Regions from separate parts of the Arthrobacter sp. E1SS-5 genome, predicted to be linked through region 3. Evidence: predicted binding sites of a transcription regulator. Region 3 holds the regulator's gene; each other region holds the start of a gene.
What was found. Region 3 encodes LexA, which represses DNA repair genes until DNA is damaged. Its sites were predicted from a motif close to TCGAACANNTGTTCGA; they were not measured.
Positions count from the first base shown of each region.

Region 1: ACIGJD_RS08815 (LexA family protein) is a predicted target of LexA. The motif match lies at 1,119-1,134, and genes of this name have one in related genera.
Region 2: ACIGJD_RS19965 (shikimate dehydrogenase) is a predicted target of LexA. The motif match lies at 1,250-1,265, and genes of this name have one in related genera.

Region 1 is NZ_CP172703.1:1,900,341-1,902,570, reverse strand. It holds gene ACIGJD_RS08820 (hypothetical protein) at 373-594, shown strand; gene ACIGJD_RS08815 (LexA family protein) at 1,149-1,580, shown strand; gene ACIGJD_RS08810 (Y-family DNA polymerase) at 1,573-2,230, shown strand, end outside.
Region 2 is NZ_CP172703.1:4,286,027-4,288,256, reverse strand. It holds gene ACIGJD_RS19975 (MFS transporter) at 1-108, opposite strand, end outside; gene ACIGJD_RS19970 (IclR family transcriptional regulator) at 342-1,205, shown strand; gene ACIGJD_RS19965 (shikimate dehydrogenase) at 1,357-2,230, shown strand, end outside.
Region 3 is NZ_CP172703.1:1,557,421-1,559,650, reverse strand. It holds gene ACIGJD_RS07225 (LysM peptidoglycan-binding domain-containing protein) at 69-419, opposite strand; gene lexA (transcriptional repressor LexA) at 777-1,514, shown strand; gene ACIGJD_RS07215 (ATP-dependent DNA helicase) at 1,623-2,230, opposite strand, start outside.

The sequences.
Region 1 (2,230 bases), 340 kb from region 3:
CGGTCCCACGGTCTTTCATGATGCCTTTCCAGCAAAGACAACACACGGCCCAACTGCATCCAGAAGGTCGAGATGGAAAGATACGATCCTCGCCCCGCAGCCCTGCACCTCCTGGAAAAAGGTGAGCTCTCTATGGAGGACCTCTGGCTTCAGTACAAATCGCGAGGAGGAAACGCTGGCGTCCTGGAACTGGACGCTTTCGTTCATGACATCCCCCTCCTCCAAGGGCTAGAGGTAGAAGTTCTGAGAGTGACACTGGAAGAACTGGCTAAATGAGACCGGGGATGGGACCCCTAAACGTGTCAAAACCTATGCCCATGAGGGGTCTTTAGGCCGTACGAAAAATCTCCTGGTCCTGCCAAACTTCCCTCCATGGCGTTCTTCCTCACATACGTGACGGACAAAGGGTCGGGCTGTTTTGCGGTTGAAGCCACGGGTATCAGCGACGCCCTCACCAAGGCCAAGAACGCTATCCACGGTTTGGGCTGCACCAGCGCGACCTTACGCCAAACCACCGAATCCCACCCGTCCTTTGGCGGGGGATACGTCGTGGCAGCCTACACAACAGCCATGGGCTGGAAAACCAAGGACTGACGACCCCGGAGTAGCATCCGCCCACCCTCTGCAGCCGCTCCCCAGTGGCCCCTTATCCGGCAGCATCCGGCAACGTCGACTTCCACGAGATCCACTGCCAAAATCGAGCGACAACAGCCGCATAAGAGGGCGATTTGACCACTATAGGAGCATCGTCGTAGACACACAAGGGCCAGGGGGTCCGGAGCTCTGCGACGGCGCGCCCTGGACCCAACAGCCGGCCGCGCCAGCGGACGCCCATCAACTGGTTGAAGCGCAGCGAAAACCAGGGCGAGCCCCGGTTCGCCCGCGCGCTCGGCGTCGGTCCTGTCCACAGTTGGGGGCAATGCGGGTTATCCACGGCTGGATTTTTGGGAGCCACGAGGAAGCTCCCTTCGGCAGTAGCAGCGGTGGATAACGCAGATGAAATTGTCCCCGGCCGTGGGCAGCGACCCCTCCCTTGGTAGCCGGTCAACAATCCTGCATCACATGCAACTTCGCCCGGAAATCCTGCTTTGTCAGGGTCAGCGAGTACGCTTAGGGAATCGAACAAATATTCGAATAAAAGGTGTGTTGTGAGCGTCATTGTCGGTCCCCGCGTGATAGATGCGGGCGCGTCTCTGTTGTCGGTGCTGGTCTCCCCGGTGCCGGTCGCGGCAGGGTTCCCCTCGCCGGCGCAGGACTACTTCGACGGCCGGATCGACCTGAATGCGCACCTGATTAAGGACGTCACTAGCACCTACGTGGTGCGGGTGTCCGGGGAGTCGATGCACGGGGCCGGGATCAGCGACGGGGATGAGCTGATCGTTGACCGGGCGCTGGAGCCGCGTGACGGGTCCGTGGTCGTCGCTGTCCTGGATGGGGAGCTGACGATCAAGCGGCTGAGGATCACACCGAAGGGAGTGATCCTGCAGGCGGAGAACCCTGAGTACCCGGACATTGAAGTGCCGGCCCTGTCTGATCTGACGATATGGGGCACGGCCTTCCGGTGTTTGCATCATGTCTAAGCCGGCCCTGATGCGGCACATGCCGCAGATCGCTCACGTGGACGTCAACTGCTTCTACGCCTCGGCGGAGCGTGCGTTCAACCCTTCCCTGGAAGGCAAGCCCGTGATCGTGCTGTCCAAAAATGACGGCTGCGCTGTCACCCGCTCCCCCGAAGCCAAGGCCCTGGGTATCGGCATGGGCGATCCCTGGTTCAAGCTGGCTCCTAGGGCCAAGGAATGGGGCCTGGTCGCGCTGTCCAGCAACTACGAGCTGTATGGCGATATCAGTTCCCGTGTGATGGAGCTGCTGGGACGGTACTCGGCCTGGCTGGAGGTTTACAGCATCGATGAGGCCTTCCTCGGCGTCAAAGGTACCCCTGCAGAGCTCCTGGCGCTGGGCCGGTCGATGAAAGCGGCTGTCCGGCGCAACGTCGGCGTGCCGGTCTGCGTCGGGATCGCACCGACGAAGACGCTGGCGAAGCTGGCCAACAAGTGGGCGAAGAACAACAAGGCCTTCGGCGGGGTATGCCACTGGGACTCTGTCCCCGCCCCGGAGCGCGAGGCGCTGCTGGGTCGGCTGTCCGTCGAGGAAGTGTGGGGCGTCGCCGGACGGCTGACCAGGCGGCTGAACACCATGGGGATCTTCACCATCGCCGATCTGGTCCGGGCCG
Region 2 (2,230 bases), 1.7 Mb from region 3:
GTCGTAGTACTCGACGGCGCTGCCCAGGAAGCTGGCGAGGGCGGCCTTCCGGGGCGTCCCGGCATGCGTGAGGGCACCCGCCCCTGCGGACGGAAGTGTCTTGCTCATGGTGTTCCTTTGGTGTGACGACATTGTCGCGGATGGATCTGGGGGTCGCAGCCGCCGCTGCCTTGGTGCGGGCGGGGCGTGATGCGGCTGGAGTCCGGAAAAGACCCGGCATAAGCAGCCACATGGTGGGAGCTGCTTGTGCGATACAGAAACTATGACTGTGAGGGCTGTCACCTGTCAAGAAAAATAATCACCATCTAGAAGTAGCTCTCACATTGTGGCAACATGGAGCTATGAGTGTGAACCAAACCACAGCGGTCAATGAAGAATCCGCTGCCGCAGTCCCCGCCGCGGAACCCGTGAATGCCATGCCGCCGGAGGGGAAGGTTGGCGGACGTCCTGCCGACCGCACGGACATGGTGGGCAAGGCCCTTGGCCTGCTTGTCCTGCTGGGGGACGAACCGCGCGGCGCAACCGCCGCGGATATTTCCCGCCGTGCGGAACTTCCCTTCAGCACCACTTACCGCCTGCTCGGCTCCCTGACCCGCGACGGCTTCGTCGACTACGAGCCGGACGGCCGCCGCTACCATCTGGGCCTGCGGATCTTCCAGCTGGGCCAGCGGGTCTCCAACCACCACGGCTTCGCGGGGACAGCCGTGCCCATCCTCCGCCGGGTCACCGAGCGGACCGGCGAGGCCAGCATCCTCAGTGTCCGCGACGGCCTGCACCACCTGACGGTCAGCAAGGTGGACGGGCCGCAGACTTTCCGTGTGACCAGCGACCCCGGCCACTTGGGCTCGCTCTCCACTACCGCGGTGGGCAAGGCCCTGGTGGCGTTCGCCGAGGATGCTGAACGGGAAAAACTGCTGGACGAGCTGCCGCTGGAAGAACTCACGGGGAAGTCGATCACCGACCGGGATGCCTTTAGGGCTGAAATCGGGAAGGTGCGCCGGCAGGGCTACGCCGTCATGGATGAGGAAAACGAGGCCGGAATGCGCGCAGTGGCCGTACCGCTGCTCAACGACCAGGGGCATGCCTTCGCCTCACTGGCAACAGCGGTGCCCGTCTTCCGCCTGGGCCTGGACGAGCTGATCGCCCACGTCCCCCTCCTGCAGGAAGCTGCCGCCGAGCTGGCGGCGAGGCTGCCGCAGCGGTAGCAGAACGCCAAATCAGACCCTACAAAGCCATTCTTGTTCGTATGTAGAACATAAGTGCGATAAGTGAACATTTGATGTACCGTAATCCCTATCACCTGCAGCGCGGCAAAGTTCCGCCGCTGCCAGGTGCTGTACCAAAGGAGCTGCACGCATGAGCAATCGAACTGAGTCCTACCTGGTGGGACTGGTTGGTGATGGCGTGATGCCATCGCTCACGCCGCCCATGCACGAACGGGAAGGTGACGTGCAGGGCCTGCGCTACCTGTACCGCCCCATCGACCTGCTGGAACTGGGGCTTACCGGAGAAGCCGTGGGTGCCATCCTGAACTGTGCCCGCACCCTGGGCTTCAACGGCCTGAACATCACCCATCCCTGCAAGCAGCTGGTCCTGGAGCACCTGGACGAAGTAAGCCCCGATGCGCGCCGGCTCGGCGCGGTCAATACGGTTGTCATCCGTGACGGCAAGTTCATTGGCCACAACACCGATTTCTCCGGCTTCGCCGCCGCGCTCGCCGCCGGACTTCCCGGGGCCCGGCTGGACCGCGTGGTGCAGCTTGGCGCCGGCGGCGCGGGATCCGCCGTTGCCTACGCCCTGCTCACCGCCGGCGTGCACACCCTGGACCTCGTGGACATGGACCCCGCCAGGGCAGCCGCACGGGCCGCCGAGCTGCAGGGCTTCTTCCCCCACAGCACCGTTACGGCACGCACGACGGCGGAGCTGCCGCAGCTGATGAGCCTGGCCGACGGTTTGGTGCACTGCACCCCGGTGGGCATGGCCGCCCATCCCGGCGTCCCGCTGGACCTTGACCTGCTGGAGTCCCGGCACTGGGTGGCGGACATCGTCTACCGTCCCATCGACACCGAACTGGTCCGGGGGGCCCGCGCCAAGGGCTGCGAGGTGCTGGACGGAGGCCGGATGGCGGTAGGCCAGGCCGCCGACGCCTTCCGGATCTTCACCGGGCTGGAGGCAGACCCGGACCGCATGCGCTCACACTTCCTGGAGCTCGTGGCCGCCGAGGAGGTGG
Region 3 (2,230 bases):
GAAAATGTGACGGGTCCTGTTCGCCCTCGGCGTGCGCCCCGGCCGCTGGCGGCGGATGGGCAGCGGGTTCAGTGTGTAGGGACGAACAGCTGCTGCCCCGGCAGGACGGATCCGGCGCTGAGGTTGTTGAGCTGGACGATATCCGCGACCACGTCCCGGGCATCGCGGCCCGGATCAACCGCACCGGCGATGGTCCACAGCGACTGGCCCGGCTGCACCGTCACGGTGACCGTGGGTGTCACCGCCAGGTCCGAGACGGAGTCGGAGGCCTTGGCCGGAGAGTTGAAGAACCCCGACAGCGACAGCAGGAGAACCGCGAGGAGTACCAACGGAACGCCGATCAGGACGATCCGTCCCCGCCGGGTGAGCCGCAGGGGCGCGGGTGAAGCTGAAACCTGGTGACGAGATGAAGCTGACATGAACTGAGCCCTCCTGGACCTGCCGTGCTGCCCGGGTGTCCACCCGCGGCCGCCCCGACCATTCAGACCGCGGCCCGGAACTTCCTCCGGCCACGTTTTCGAATAGGGCATGCGCTGGTTAGAACACATGTTCGAACTTTACTTGTTTAAGTTTTAGCACCTATCAACGAATAATGTCGAGACTCGCTAGAACAAATGTTTGAAAAAGCAATGTGGCTGGCCTAGCTTTGAACCTAAGAACATCCACCCCTGAAGTTGAACAGCAGGGTCTGACAATGACAGTGGGAGTGCTTCCGGCGGCGCTGTAAAAAGCGCTGTGGCGGAAGGTCCGGCGGCAAGCGAAAGGCATTGGCGAATATGGCAGCAGCAGCCGCCGGGGGCAGGACCGCCCCGCAAAGCAAGAGGACCGCCAAGGGCCTGACGGCCAGGCAAAAGAAGATTCTCGAAACCATCCAGCGCTCGGTCAATGAGAACGGGTACCCGCCCTCCATGCGCGAAATCGGCGATACCGTGGGGCTGGCAAGCCTGTCCAGCGTGACGCACCAGCTGTCCCAGCTGGAAAAACTGGGTTACCTTCGCCGCGATCCCAAGCGGCCGCGCGCCATGGAAGTGCTGATGCCCCTCACGCTGGACGGCGGTGCCGGTAAGGCCGCAGGCACCTCTCCTGCGCCCCAGCCCGCCGGTGGTGGCGCCTCGGTGACCGAGCTTCCCACTGCGCTCGATACGGCAATGGTTCCGCTTGTGGGCAGGATCGCTGCCGGCGGTCCCATCCTGGCCGAGCAGCTGGTCGAGGATGTCATGCCCCTCCCCCGCCAGCTTGTGGGCCAGGGCGAGCTCTTCATGCTGCGGGTGGCGGGCGACTCCATGGTGGACGCCGCCATCTGCGACGGCGACTGGGTGGTGGTCCGGCGCCAGGTGGACGCAGCCAACGGGGACATCGTTGCAGCCCTGCTCGACGACGAAGCTACCGTTAAGACCTTCCGCCAGCGCGACGGCCACACTTGGCTGCTTCCCCAAAACACGCAGTACGAACCCATCCTGGGCGACCACGCCACCATCATGGGCAAGGTTGTCTCGGTCCTGCGTTCGCTCTAGCCCATTCTCTTCGGCGAAAACACACCGGCCCAAAATCCAGCCGGAGGTCCCCAATCTGCCGCAGGCCCGCCCCGGTTCCACCGGCGCGGGCCTGCGGCACTTCCGGATCTACCGGAGCGCGTCCGCGCCGAGCCTGGTGAGGGCTGCCAGCGCCTTGCTGCGGTCCGTGGTTGCCCAGAACGGCGGCAGGGCGCCCCGCAGGAATCCGGCGTACCGCTCGGTAGCCAGCCGGGAGTCGAGTACGGCCACCACACCCTTGTCTCCTGTTGACCTGATAAGCCGCCCGGCGCCCTGGGCCAGCCGGATGGCAGCGTGGGTGGCTGAAACGGACATGAAGCCATTGCCGCCCGCCTGCGCCACGGCGCGCGAACGCGCCGTCATCAGCGGATCGTCGGGCCGCGGGAACGGGATCCGGTCAATCACCACCAGCCGGCAGGAGCCGCCCGGGACGTCGACTCCCTGCCACAGGGACATGGTTCCGAACAGGCAGGTGTCCGGTTCATCGGCGAACTGCTTAACCAGGGCAGTCATGGTCGATTCCCCCTGGCAGAGGACGGTCATGTCCAGCTTGGGCCGGAGGGCATCGGCAGCTTCCTCGGCCGCGCGGCGTGAGGAAAACAGGCAGAGGGCTCCCCCGCCGGACGCCTTGATCAGCGCTTCCAGTTCCTCCAGCGCCTCCGGGGACACGCCGCGGCCGGGCTTTGGCAGGTGTCCGG